One region of the Alkalihalobacterium sp. TH-98 genome, then DNA from elsewhere that is predicted to be linked to it. Evidence: riboswitches for the same ligand, from Rfam matches in the RefSeq annotation. Region 1 holds a riboswitch; each other region holds the start of a gene.
What was found. Region 1 has a riboswitch for cyclic di-GMP ahead of AC2VNP_RS10295 (hypothetical protein). Riboswitches for the same ligand answer to the same signal wherever they lie in the genome.
Positions count from the first base shown of each region.

Region 2: linked by a shared signal. The riboswitch ahead of AC2VNP_RS15720 (type II secretion system protein) and the one ahead of AC2VNP_RS10295 (hypothetical protein) in region 1 are both predicted to bind cyclic di-GMP.
Region 3: linked by a shared signal. The riboswitch ahead of AC2VNP_RS08910 (hypothetical protein) and the one ahead of AC2VNP_RS10295 (hypothetical protein) in region 1 are both predicted to bind cyclic di-GMP.
Region 4: linked by a shared signal. The riboswitch ahead of AC2VNP_RS12185 (YncE family protein) and the one ahead of AC2VNP_RS10295 (hypothetical protein) in region 1 are both predicted to bind cyclic di-GMP.

Region 1 is NZ_JBYCKM010000026.1:162,805-166,013, forward strand. It holds gene helD (RNA polymerase recycling motor HelD) at 1-926, shown strand, start outside; cyclic di-GMP riboswitch class I at 985-1,075, shown strand; gene AC2VNP_RS10295 (hypothetical protein) at 1,120-1,503, shown strand; gene AC2VNP_RS10300 (hypothetical protein) at 2,109-2,870, shown strand.
Region 2 is NZ_JBYCKM010000045.1:12,439-15,647, reverse strand. It holds gene AC2VNP_RS15730 (type IV pilus modification PilV family protein) at 1-405, opposite strand, end outside; gene AC2VNP_RS15725 (prepilin peptidase) at 417-1,169, opposite strand; gene AC2VNP_RS15720 (type II secretion system protein) at 1,306-1,701, opposite strand; cyclic di-GMP riboswitch class II at 1,905-1,988, opposite strand; gene AC2VNP_RS15715 (sensor domain-containing diguanylate cyclase) at 2,255-3,209, opposite strand, start outside.
Region 3 is NZ_JBYCKM010000023.1:10,790-13,998, forward strand. It holds gene AC2VNP_RS08905 (L,D-transpeptidase family protein) at 1-360, opposite strand, end outside; gene AC2VNP_RS08910 (hypothetical protein) at 847-1,404, opposite strand; cyclic di-GMP riboswitch class II at 1,455-1,537, opposite strand; gene AC2VNP_RS08915 (glycoside hydrolase family 16 protein) at 2,151-3,014, shown strand; gene AC2VNP_RS08920 (glycosyltransferase family 2 protein) at 3,164-3,209, shown strand, end outside.
Region 4 is NZ_JBYCKM010000033.1:19,278-22,486, forward strand. It holds gene AC2VNP_RS12185 (YncE family protein) at 385-1,527, opposite strand; cyclic di-GMP riboswitch class II at 1,548-1,630, opposite strand; gene AC2VNP_RS12190 (hypothetical protein) at 1,742-2,119, opposite strand; gene AC2VNP_RS12195 (acyltransferase) at 2,543-2,728, shown strand; gene AC2VNP_RS12200 (VanZ family protein) at 2,987-3,209, shown strand, end outside.

The sequences.
Region 1 (3,209 bases):
ATATTGAAAATCTACAGTTTGTTGATGTGAAAGCAACGTATATCCAATTGTTTAGAAAAGCAGAGTATGTAAACGGGTATTCGGATCAATTACCGAAAGAGTGGGCTGATATATGCGTCTCAACAACTGAAAATATAGAACAAAACCATCTTCGATATGAGGATGCGACACCTCTTCTTTATTTAAAAGGTCGGCTCGAGGGTCTTCAGGTGAATACGTCGATTCGTCATGTGTTTATTGACGAAGCACAAGATTATTCGCCGTTTCAATTTGCGTTCATAAAAAGCTTATTTCCACGTGCAAAAATGACTGTGCTTGGTGACTTAAATCAGTCCATTTATGCCCATTCTTCCGTCAATAGTTTTGAAGCGTTACGTTATTTGTTTCAAGAAGATGATATGGAGCAATATCAGCTGACACGCAGTTATCGTTCGACGTATCAAATCGTCGAGTTTACGAAGGGGATTATCGGTGCAAATATTGATCCTTTTAATCGACAAGGTGAAAAGCCATCGGTTCAATTAGCTGAAGATGAAAATGAACTCCATTCAAAAATAGGGAAGAGAATTGAAACACTTCAAGCCAATGGACATGAAACGATTGCAATTATTTGTAAAACGGCTGAGGAAACAGAGAATGTATACGAACATTTAAAAGAATTACTACCTCTTCGAATGATAACAAAACAATCGACAGGTTATGAAGCCGGGGTACTAGTAATCCCCTCTTATTTATCAAAAGGAGTCGAGTTTGATGCCGTTATTATTTACGATGCTTCAAACTCAAAATACCACGAGGATAGTGAACGGAATTTATTTTATACCGCGTGTACAAGGGCGATGCATTCACTAGACCTTTTTTATAAAGGGGAACTGAGTCAATTTCTCGATAAAGTTCCAAAAGAGACATACAGAAATGAAAATTAGACCTTTTTGGTTTCAGTATTCTGAAAATGCTGTTAAGATAGTAATGATATAAAACAATCGTACGAAAGGGCAAAATCATTGAAAAGTGATGACGCAAAACTATAGGGGCTTCAGTTAATGTTAATTAACTATGCTAGCCAGTTGCCGAATATGGACCTCCGTGCGGTTTAGTAAATAAGGAGGAAGTAGTATTTTGTTTGTTCGAATTAAATTGGAAGATTTCAGTGAATTGAACAAGATTTTAAACTATGCTGGTTATACCGAGGATTTAGTTTGTCTCTATTTAAATTTTGTAGAATGTAAGTTGACGATTCGACCTGGACCTGGACGTAGTAAACGTTTGGTCGTTTTATTGGAATGTAAAAAAGCTATGTCTAAATATCAATTGGACAGATTAGTAGTTATTCTAGAAGAGATCGCCAATGAAAAGGGGTTTCAAGGAATCGAGTTTACGGAAAGATCGAATGAAATCTCCCCGTCGCTTCTGCAATACCGTGGATACAAGTATAAATTTGGCGGTCATATTAATCCTTATCTTAATGGTCGCGACGGTACGTACGTTCTTGATTTTTTATAGGTGAGGGACATGAAGAGACCCATTTAATAGGTAAGTTTAGAGAGATGTATATATGAAGTAAATGGAAAAATCTTATTTTGAAGGTCGTAACATGTGAAGCTGTCTTACATGTTGCGTCTTTTTTTTTAGAGTGGAGATGCTTTGATTAAACTGTTCTTGAAGTTCAGGTGCTTTAATATTGGAATTGTTTGTACGAAGTTGTCAATAAAAAAAGAGTCGTATGACGAAATCTTTGATCATATACATGAATGACTTAACAACTTGGAGGTGTTGCGAGATGATCCCGTCCATTTTAATTACGATTGCTCTGGTTATTATCGTCATTCGTTCAGGTTATGTTTCTCTTAATATGCTAAAATCCTATAGGAGAACAAATATATTGGATCTTTTATACCATTTATCCATTTTTGTAATAGCTTTATCTTTTTTAATATAAGGTATTTGTAGAAGAGAATAGTAAAGACTACTCATTACAGTATGATTTCCTTACTCTATAATAAGTTGACACAATTGAAGTCTGGCAAACTTAAATTTTATTGATATACTCAAAATAGGATATTTTTCAAATGATGTTGCAATTAAAAAGTAAATAAAGGAGAAAGAAGATGGAATATAGATCAAAACAGCAATCTTCGTCGTTACTTCAAGCATTAAAAAAACCAAACTCGTCAAAAGATTGGGCGTTTATAATTGTTATTGGATGTTTAGGAGTAGCACTTTTCATAGGAGCTTTGTTTAATGATATTATTTTTAGATTATTTGTTATGGTGTTGTTAATGACTCTTGCGGTTTCTATTAATCGAATAAGAACTCCGTTAGTTACTAACCAAAGTGAAGAAGCAAACAATGTGAAAACTAAGCAGGTTGAAGACGAAAAATCTGAAGATGTGGAGTTAACAAAGTCTGAAGTTGCAAAGAAACAAAGTGATTTAGAAAAAGTAGATTTAGATCGAACGATGTTACTCGAAGAGCTTTTTACAAAAGCTGAATTAAGCGATTTAGAAAAACAAAAGTATCGTCAACAAATTAAACAAAAAGATAACGAAATATCAACGATTATGCAAGAAATTAATAATGCGAAAAACAAAATCCACCAAGCTGTACTTGAAACAAAGAAGTATTTCATAAAGGTCGATCCGATCAAAGAAATCGCTGCTTCACTGGATAAGGATTCTGTCCTCAATGGATCGATTTATGACTTGAATTGGGCGCTAGATGAAATTCGCTCATCATTATCAGATGACATCATTCAAGCTTTAGAAAAGTCAGGATACGTTGATAATGAGTTTAAATTAACGAGAAATGGCTATAAAGCGTTAATTAAAGAAGTTGGGAAAAATGAAGAAGAGCTTGAGGAAATAAAATAGATCGTAGAAAGAAGAGAGGCTGCCCACTTTTATGGCAGCCTCTTAATGTTTTTTAGATAGAAACAGCATTTGTAGATGGGCTTGGTAGTAGTAGCGGCCAGCGAGACTTCCCTCAACTCTTACGACAGTGCAATCTGGACTCATACTGGTTGGAGTGTGGGCCAGAAAACGAGAATATGACCCTGGTATTACCAGTAACAGGGAGAAGAGGCTCAGAAAGTGTAATTCATTGAATTTTTGTAATTACCGTTCCCAAAATCTATAAACTAAACACACCTCTTTACCGTTAAGATGTGTTTAGTTGCATATAATCACGTAGTGGAGCCCCGACAACAATAG
Region 2 (3,209 bases), on a different contig from region 1:
TCTTGATTTTAAAGTAACTTTTACTTCATAAAAATTATCAATAGCTCTTTCATTTACTTGTGGGTCAGATGTAACATTTACTAGATTACTAAAATGTATTTGATACATGACTTCTAAATCCGTTAGTTCTGGTTCCACTGTGCTTGTAATATCTATTGGTGAACATCCGGAATTCGCTGAACAAGTTCCATATATCGTTCTATTCTCTAATCCCTCAGGATAAGTACTAATTCTAGCTGTTTCCACCACTTCTTGAGCAGAATACTGAATTTGACTTTCTTTTCCTTGAGATACGGTATTCGTAAAAGTCCCTGTCATTAATGTGAGAATAGGAATGACAACAATCCCCAAAAGGGTAATAGTTACAAGTAACTCGATTAATGTAATTCCTCTTTGATCCTTCATAACCTCACACCTTACCATAATAAGTTCAAATACCAATTCCATATGTCATAACCAAATAAGTAAGCTAACAGCGTCCCAATAAAAATAAACGGCCCAAACGCAATCGGTTGTTTACGCTTCACGATGCCAAGCACCAAGAGCGTAATGCCGACAATCGTACCTACAAATGATGCTAATACGAGACTCATAACGGTCATCCACGGACCTAATGCAACACCGATCGCCGCATAAAGCTTTACATCACCACCACCCATACCACCACGGCTGACGATAGCAATCAGTAGTAACAATGCAAAACCAACAACCCCACCAAGTAAATAGTACCAAAACGGTTCCGTCCCAATAAATAAGCGACTAATGATTAATAAACCAAGCATTGGTAACGTCACCACATCTAAAATAAGTTGTTTGCGAATATCGGTTAAGACTGAAATAACAAGTAAAATAGTTAAAATGAGTGCAGGAATTAACTCTAGTTGAAGACCAACAAATTTATAAACAATAAAAATCGATGTTGCTGTTAATAATTCTCCAAATGGATATAAAGGAGAAATTTTTGTTTGACAGTAACGGCATTTTCCTTTTAAGAATAAGTAACTGAATACAGGAACTAGATCAAGTACAGTAAGTTTATGCTTGCAATTTGGACAATGAGAAGGTGGGAATGCTATGGATTCTTTGTTAAGTAGACGGATGGCTACTACGTTTAAGAAGGAGCCGAGTAATAACGCAAGTAATAAAAAGTAAATATCTAATAATATCAATTAAATCTCTCCTCATCAGAAATAATACATAACATCCCTTCTTTATTTAATAAATAGAGTTAAAATTTTCTAATGCAAGTATTAAATTATTTAAAAAGCTGTCGCTATCAATTATAGCGACAGCTAGTAATCCTTATTAACGTGCGTATTGAGACCCACTAGGTAAACATGCTGCTCCGATTTTTACAGTACTTGTAGTAGCGTTACCTTCAATAGAGAAAGCTGCAGCTGTAGCATCACAAGCTCCAAAAGTTTCAATTGTAGGCAGCGGATTAATATTTAATTCACCTAGTCTTGCAGCAACAGTTTCCCCAGTTGGATAATCACCTGTCTCTACTTTGTATCTTTGCAAATCATCATTAATAATCTTTACATTCTGTTCATTTGTTGCTTGACGTGCTTTATCACTATTCTGCCCTAACATCGGAATAGCAATCGCCGCAATAATCCCTAAAATAACAATTACAACTAGTAACTCAATAAGTGTTAAACCTTTTTGATTTTTAAGACGTTTTTGAATAAGTGCCTTCATTTAAATATCTCTCCCTTTTTTCTCATAGTTAATTTATTTTTTGAGCTTGTCCGCTCTCAAAACCGTACCTAATTTCTTGTTGCTAGACTTGACCTAATAATGATGCTTTTGACTTTGTTCGCTAACTTTTTTACCTTAATTTGTCATAAAATGACAAATTAAGTGCAAAAAAATAACCTTTACTAGACCTCCTCCGAGATGTCATATGTAAAAGTCGGTTGCACCACTAGCTCCGTACGACTTAGGTGCCCACATACAAGTCGTATTTCATCGCGCCTTTAATTTCAATATATTGAACAATTCTAGTAATAAATACTCTAATCTCTTATGTTTCAAACCTATTATAACAAGTCCTACTACTAAGATCATTAGAGAAGTGTAATTCCCTTTAATTTACTAGTCTGTTTGCTTCATCCTTGCAACTCTGATTATAGCAAGATTCTCCTAAATGAAAATACTTTTCGGTAAATTTTTTTATGGAATTTATATCAAATTTACTACTTTAGTCACAAAAGTGACAATAGTAATTTTTATTAGAAGATAAACTGTGTCGTTACCTCGTCAACGTATCTTCTAACGTTTCCACTGCTACTTGTACTTCAGATCGATCCCCATACACCGCCACGCGGTTTCTGCCTTTTTGTTTCGCTCCTGTATACATCGCACGGTCTGCTTGGCGGACAAGTGATACCGGATTGGACTCTTCATCATCGCTAGTTGCCACACCGATACTCGCCGTGATCTGAATCGTTTTCATTTCTCCTTCGTTGAGGTCGTTATGAATAAGGAACTGGTGTTGGGCAATGCGCAGACGTAATTCTTCCGCTTTCATGTATGCGGCAGTTGAATTAGTGTTTGTTAATAGAATGACAAATTCTTCGCCGCCATAGCGAGCGACAATTCCGTTTTCCCCTATTGTCTCTTCCATCAGCCTTGCGATTTGACAAAGTACGTCATTACCGGCTTGATGGCCATACGTATCATTAACAGACTTAAAATGATCTAAGTCTAGTAGAATGACCGCTACTTTATCGTTCTGAATGACGCTTTGTTCATAGTTTTCAATTAATAGTCGCTCAAACGAACGATAATTATAAAGACTTGTCAGCGGGCAACGTTCACTTTCTTTTTTCGTTGCTTCGTAATGACGGGCGTTATCAATCGCGACACCGACGAAGTTTGCGAGGATTTCCATTAACGTGACATTTTGCTTTTTATAGGCACTTTTTTGATTAACAGCGATCGTGATGATGCCTTTCAACTCACGATGTTGAATAATTGGGACGACCATTACGGAATGAGCTGTTTTTAACCAAAGACGCTCTGGTGTCGGCCATTGGCTCCTATTTTGAAAGACAACGGCTCTTTTTCTGCGGTACACTTTTTCAGTTACTGAATCAATTGTCTTTCCCGTTGAAAAAAGAGCAGTGGGGTCTTTTTGATAGGCTTCTAGTAGTTGCAGCTTCGTATTTTCAATTGTGTATAAGTAAATATAATCACTTGGAAAT
Region 3 (3,209 bases), on a different contig from region 1:
GAAAAAGGTCGCCTGACTTCTTAAAGTTTCTCTAATCCCGGGTAAGTCACTTTCTGTAAACTCCATCTTTGTTTCAGTTCCTTCTAAAATGAGCTGGTCCCCAACATAGATTTGGTTTTTAAGCACAGAGGTTTGCAACTTTTCTAGGGCTTGATCAGCTGTCAGCCCGCTAACTTCTATTCCATTAATCGTAATGTTTGAATTAAAATGTGTATTTTGATAGTAGATCATTACCGTCAATATAAGTGCAGTAATAAAGATAATAATGGATAGAATGTACTTCCAGTTTTTATACCATTTATTAGGTTGTTTCTGTCGAAGATTATTTTCTTCTACAGATTTTTCTACGGCATAACCCATATATATCCCCCCGACCTTCGACTTTCTTAGACTCTAAAACTTCTTATCTAACTTAATTATAATCTTTTACTACCATTTTACTAGATAGGAAATTTATATTTTGTCGTTTTTTGTAAGTTGGGGAAGTTTATTATAAATTTTTGGTGAACTTATGTAGGATACTGGAGAAATACTTGGTGGGGTTGTTGCAATTATTTAATTTCTCTGGGCTAAGAAGTAGGCGATAGGAAAGCTTTACAGGTTGAATTATAAATAGGGAGTGAGTTAGATAAGAGGATAGTTACTTTATATCAACATAGAGACTTCTAATAATACAATTGTCTAGTACACACCATTATTAAAAAACGTGGAACACGCTGTGAAACAAGATTATTCGGGGAGTCACTGTGAAGGTATCCTATGCTTCTAAATGAACAAATACTGTTGTAATAGAATGAAAGGAGAAAAGGCCAAATAAGCCATTCTCCTCTCTTTTGTTAATAATAATTATTTTTTCCCACCTGCATTGGAACCAGAAGCAGGTCCTTGTGGCACATCCTTTTTGATGTGCCCTAATTGTTTACCATTATTGTCTTTCTCATTATCGCCATCTGCTGGAGCAGGATCTACAAATGTTACTTCTTTCTTTTCTTGTCCTTCCCAAGAAACTTGACTATTACCAGCTGTCATTTGGATGTCAAATACAAACTTATAAGTACCTGCTTCATCTGCTTCAAACGTAATTACAGAAGTGTAATAACCATCATCATCTAGTACTAACGAACTTTCTCCTTCAAATACCTCATCATTAACTGTCCAGTTATACGTTGCGGCAGAGCCTGTTTTCAAAGCCGATGCTGTAAGTGTAACAGTTTCTCCGACTTCCAATTCATAAGTATCTGCTGTTAAAGTTAATTCATGGACATCCTTAACAAATTTGCTTTCTACATTTTCTGTTACATCTTCAGCTCCTGCTTCTGCAGCAAAAGCTCCTCCTGCAAATACTGATAATGCTAAAGAAGTTGCAATTGTTAATCCTACTACTTTTTTTGTTAATTTTCTCATTTCCCATTTCTCCTCTTAAATCAATTTTTTAATATAGTAAAAACCAATCATTAAGAGGGCCGGTTACACCACTAGCTTCATATACCCCAAGGTGTCCAAATAAGGGTTATACTTCATCGCTTCCCAAAGTTAAAACTAAGTACATAGGCCTAACATTTAGGACTTTGCGCCTTTCTTTCTTGTGGCCACGTGAAATAGTAGTGCATTGTCTCTATTTCGAATTATATATTCGTTTTAGAGAATATGGAAGATTTTTGTTTCGACATATATATACAAAGAGCCACATCAATTTTAATAGATTTAATAAACTACAGTTAAATATATTTTTCATGGGCAAATTTAAAGAAATGTTGAGGTCGATGTTATGTAGTGAATATATCTTTACTTATCAATAATTGTAATGTACGTATAAACTGTCGAATTTTTTGGAAAAAAAATCATTTAAATTTAACTGTAGTTCAATTTATAATAAAAGAGTATCAATAGAATTTTAGTGGAGATCTGTAGAATGATTGATCCACAACTCAAAAAAGCTTGCATGGAAAATTTATTTTCTATGTCTTTTTTTAGCAGTTATTGTTCTCTATAAAGCACAATAAAATATAGATATTGAATGAAAATTTTAGCAAAGGAGTGAAGTGAACTATTTGTTTTATAGGAATTTTGGCATGGTAGTCCACTATTGTGTATGAGATACAATGTTCTTTAAAACGAATAAAAAATTCAAATATGATTAGGTGTGTTTTATGAAAAAATGGATAGGAATTACCTTAGTCTTTCTAATTGTAATCTCGTTCTTTTGGTTAGGTGGGGAAAAAAGTCGCTCATTCAATAATCAAGCTTTATCCGAAGAGTCTGTATCTGTTTCACCAACTCATAAGATCGAAGTGAAAAGCGAAGACAGCAGTTGGAGTGAACCTCCAAGTGATGAACAAGATGTAGACGGTTGGAAGTTAGTTTTCTTTGATGATTTTACAGATGAAAAACTGAATACAAAAAATTGGACGGCTCTAAAGCGAAAAGAAAGCTATAACAACGAACTTCAGGAGTATTCTCCCAGAAATGTAGAAGTTAGTAATGGTCGACTTAATTTAATAGCAAAGGAGGATGGTGTCGCTCCTAAAAAGTATAGTTCGGGACTTGTTGAAACGAAGGGTAAATTTGATTTTCTTTATGGGAAAGTTGAAGTGAAAGGAAGGTACCCTGTTGGTAAAGGACTATTTCCAGCTATATGGATGTTACCGTCTGATGGAAAGGACCATTTACCTGAGATTGATATATTTGAAAATGTTGGTCACGAACCGCATCTCATCTATCAAGTTCACCATTGGAGGGAAAACGGAAAACTTCAAACAACTTATAATAAAACAGAAAATCAGGAAATTGATACAGATCATATATACGGAATTGAATGGGAAGAAAACGAAATACGGTGGTATGTGAATGAAGAGCTTGTTTTTACTTCTACCAATAACATCCCGGATATGCCAATGCATCTTATTATTAATTTGGCTATAGGTGGAAATTGGCCAGGGGACCCTGATTTAAGTACATTCTTTCCTGCCATATTCTCTATAGATTACGTTAAAATTTATAAGAAAGTAGGATAATAAAAATGGAAAGTATACTTAATATAACGATATTGGTCATATTTTCAATTTGTACGATATTCCCAATATTCCATATAGTTAATGCTTGTATTTTATCATCAAAAAAGCCCTACTATATGAAAAGCGTGAGGTCCCCAAACGAGAAATCGATGAGTATATTAGTTCCATGCTATAACGAACAATCGATTGTTGAGA
Region 4 (3,209 bases), on a different contig from region 1:
CTGTACCTTAGTCTTCCTTTTTATAGCCTTGTTTTTACTTTGTGGAATATAAACTTCACAAATTACAGATATTTCATCAAATTAAATGAAACCGAATGAAACCGTCACAGTGACACCCCGAAAAATATTGTTTCAAGTTAGTAGATAGATTGAGAGGCGAAGTTATTGTTTTATCTGCTATTAAAAATAAATCGACTAAAGTTAAAAATATTTTAGTCGAAGTTGATAATATTTGGCGAAAAGTTGAAAATATATCGGCCGAAGTTAAAAATAATAAGAAGTGATGCTGCCCCACTGTGTGGGTATAAAAAAACCTGGGTCTAATCCAATAAGGACCCAGGTTTTTTTATATAAGAGAGATCCTAATAGGCTCTTTCATTAAAGTTAACGGTTAATTATGCGTACATCGATACCATGGATATCTCCACCAGGCATTTCAATTTGTTTGACTTTCTTTAGCGAGCGCGTATTAATGATGGATACTCCTGGGCGTTGACCGGCAATGGCATGCGTCCCTGTAGCTGGTTCTGGTCCTCTTGTTGTCACATAAGCCCATTGTCCGTTTGGTGAAAAGTTCATTAAGTCAGGTGCGCTTCCAATGTAGGACACTTGGTTTACGGCCTCATTTGTCTCAATATCAAATATCGTTGCATTATTTGTCATCCGATTAATCACCCAAAGGTTTTGGTTATCTGGTGTAATCGCAACCCCATGAGCATCCTTACCTAATGTGTCTTTTGTCTCGATTAATTCATGAGTTTCGGTATCAAAAATATACAATTCACCGAGATCAGCACTTCCTGCATTCGCATACATCGTTTTTCCATCGGGAGAAAGGATTAACCCACAGCCATGTGGTTTGACATCATCCTTATCGTAAGCTTTCACTAGCTCTAAAGTGTCCGTTTCAAATATGAGTAAACCGCCGCCTCCAAGTGTTACATAAAAGTATTTATCATCCGCTGTAAAGAAGTGACATACTGGCGTAGTATTTGGGAAGCGTTCTTTTTCGGTGAGTTCCTCGTAATCTTCTAATTCGACGGTTTTCACATATTTAAATTTTTCATTTTTTACATCGGTTTCAATAACAGAGATACTTTTGCTAGGGGTGTTCGACACGATGACTTTATCTCGTTTATTCGTTGGTATGGCAGCATGAGCCCCTGGAGCGGTCGGGATCGTTGCGATAACTTCTTTGTCGGACCCGCGAATCACTGAAACATCTCCACTAGTCATATTAGCGACATACGCATATTCACCTTTGTTATCAAAGACTAACATATGCGGTGTTTTCCCTACACCATCATCTTCAGTTAACGTCTGCTCTATTCGGTGATTTGCTCCATTGATAATATGGATCTCATTATTTAATTGATCGGCTACCCAAATTTCATGACTGATAAAGCCATTTCCTCTTTCTGAAGGGTGAGAAAAACCTGTCATTACCAATAGGGATACTAGTAATAATAGGCACAAAAATTTAGCGTTCGATCTAAACGCCTTTTCTAATGATATGTTGCTCTTCATATGTATCTCCTCCTAATGCTTTTGTAGAGGGTGGGTCGCACTACTAGCTCCCTATATCCCAAGTGCCCGTATGTAGAATATAGTTCAAAGCTCCCATTCCTGTCAGATTATAGTGGAATATTCTGAATTTATCAATACTAAGTTCTCAACAATTTTCTACATAATTCACAGTATACCCAATAATGGGGGGCAGACCTCTATGTAAACGTAACTCTTACCGCTGCATCAGCTTTGCCATCCAAAGTACAAGATCTATGATACTGCCGTCGATCCCACTTTGAAAGTAGACCCATAATTGTCCGCCAGTTGTGGTTGGTGTTCGGTCAAACACAACGGTTTTAGAAAAATACCCGTAAGCAGGCGGAGCATCTGCATCCTGAAGCTGGTTCATCCCAGCGAGAAGATCCGTATGGGCCGAAAACCGCTGACCAATACGAAACAGCGAATCTGTAGGGGGAGTAACATAAATGGTACGAAAAGTAGGTTCCACAAGGACAGGAACAATAAGAGTCCAACCTGGAAATATTAAATTTGGATCCGTTATTGGTGGATTTAATGGTTGGCTCTTTAATCCCCAAGACTGTACTGCCAAATGAGCAGCAATTGAAAATAACGTATCGCCAGGCTGGACGGTATAAACGACATGGGTTTCTCTTACAACCAGCGTAATATACTCACTCCCTACTATGTGCTAATAACAAATATATTAATTATAGATGAAGAATATGATTTGGATTGCGTCACAGAACGTCTTAGTAGTGATTAGTAACCCCAACACGATCATCCAATCCAACCTTAATTTCGTTGAGAGAAATTCATTACGAATTACTTTTTAGCCAATTTCCTTTGTTTAAGTCTATTCTAGTAAAAATAACGAAACCTAGGATCAAAGACCTGTATACCAGAAAGAAAGTCACACATTGTCGTAAAAAAAATAATCTCCTCAACAAGTTTCGCCTTACTTCAAAAGTAAAATTTGGTAAAGTATATGAAAACGATTACAGAGGTGAATAAGATGTCCTTTGAGTTGGTGCTAGATGCGATACTAGGAAAGAGAGAATTGTTCCATGTTATTGATTGTACAATATGCGGCCACGAAGAAATTTACTACGTTGAGCCTGAGTCGAAACAACAAATAGGGAAAGCTTGTTCACATTGTGGGTTTGTTCAGAAATTTGAGTTTGATCACCAAAAAGAATAGTGATCAATACCTTATCTCCAAGAGTTTATTCTGATAAAAAAGTAGGTTAAGTACCTGCTTTTTTAGTTGGGGATTTTCCCCTCATCTTACTCTCGCTAGCCTCTCATTTCCCTCTTTTTCTGCTTCAAATCTTCCTAAATAAGAACAATTAACTAGTTGGGCTGTTGCTAATCCTAGCTAAAGCGTTAAAATAATAGATAACGACTTGATTGACTAAAAGGTCAAATTTTAGCAGCATCGTAGGGAGTTTTTCATTGCATGATTAAATGGTTTTCCTGGACAGCTGTGATCGCTTGGATGGCGCTTATTTTCTACTTATCGCATCAACCAGCAACAGTGTCTAGCGAGTTAAGTTCAGAAGTTACAGAGGTAATCATAGAAATCATTGAAACAGTCGCCCCGAATATTCAATTTGAATTCGGCAACTTAAATCATCTGGTAAGAAAAAATGCTCACTTCTTCGCTTACTTAGTCCTCGGAA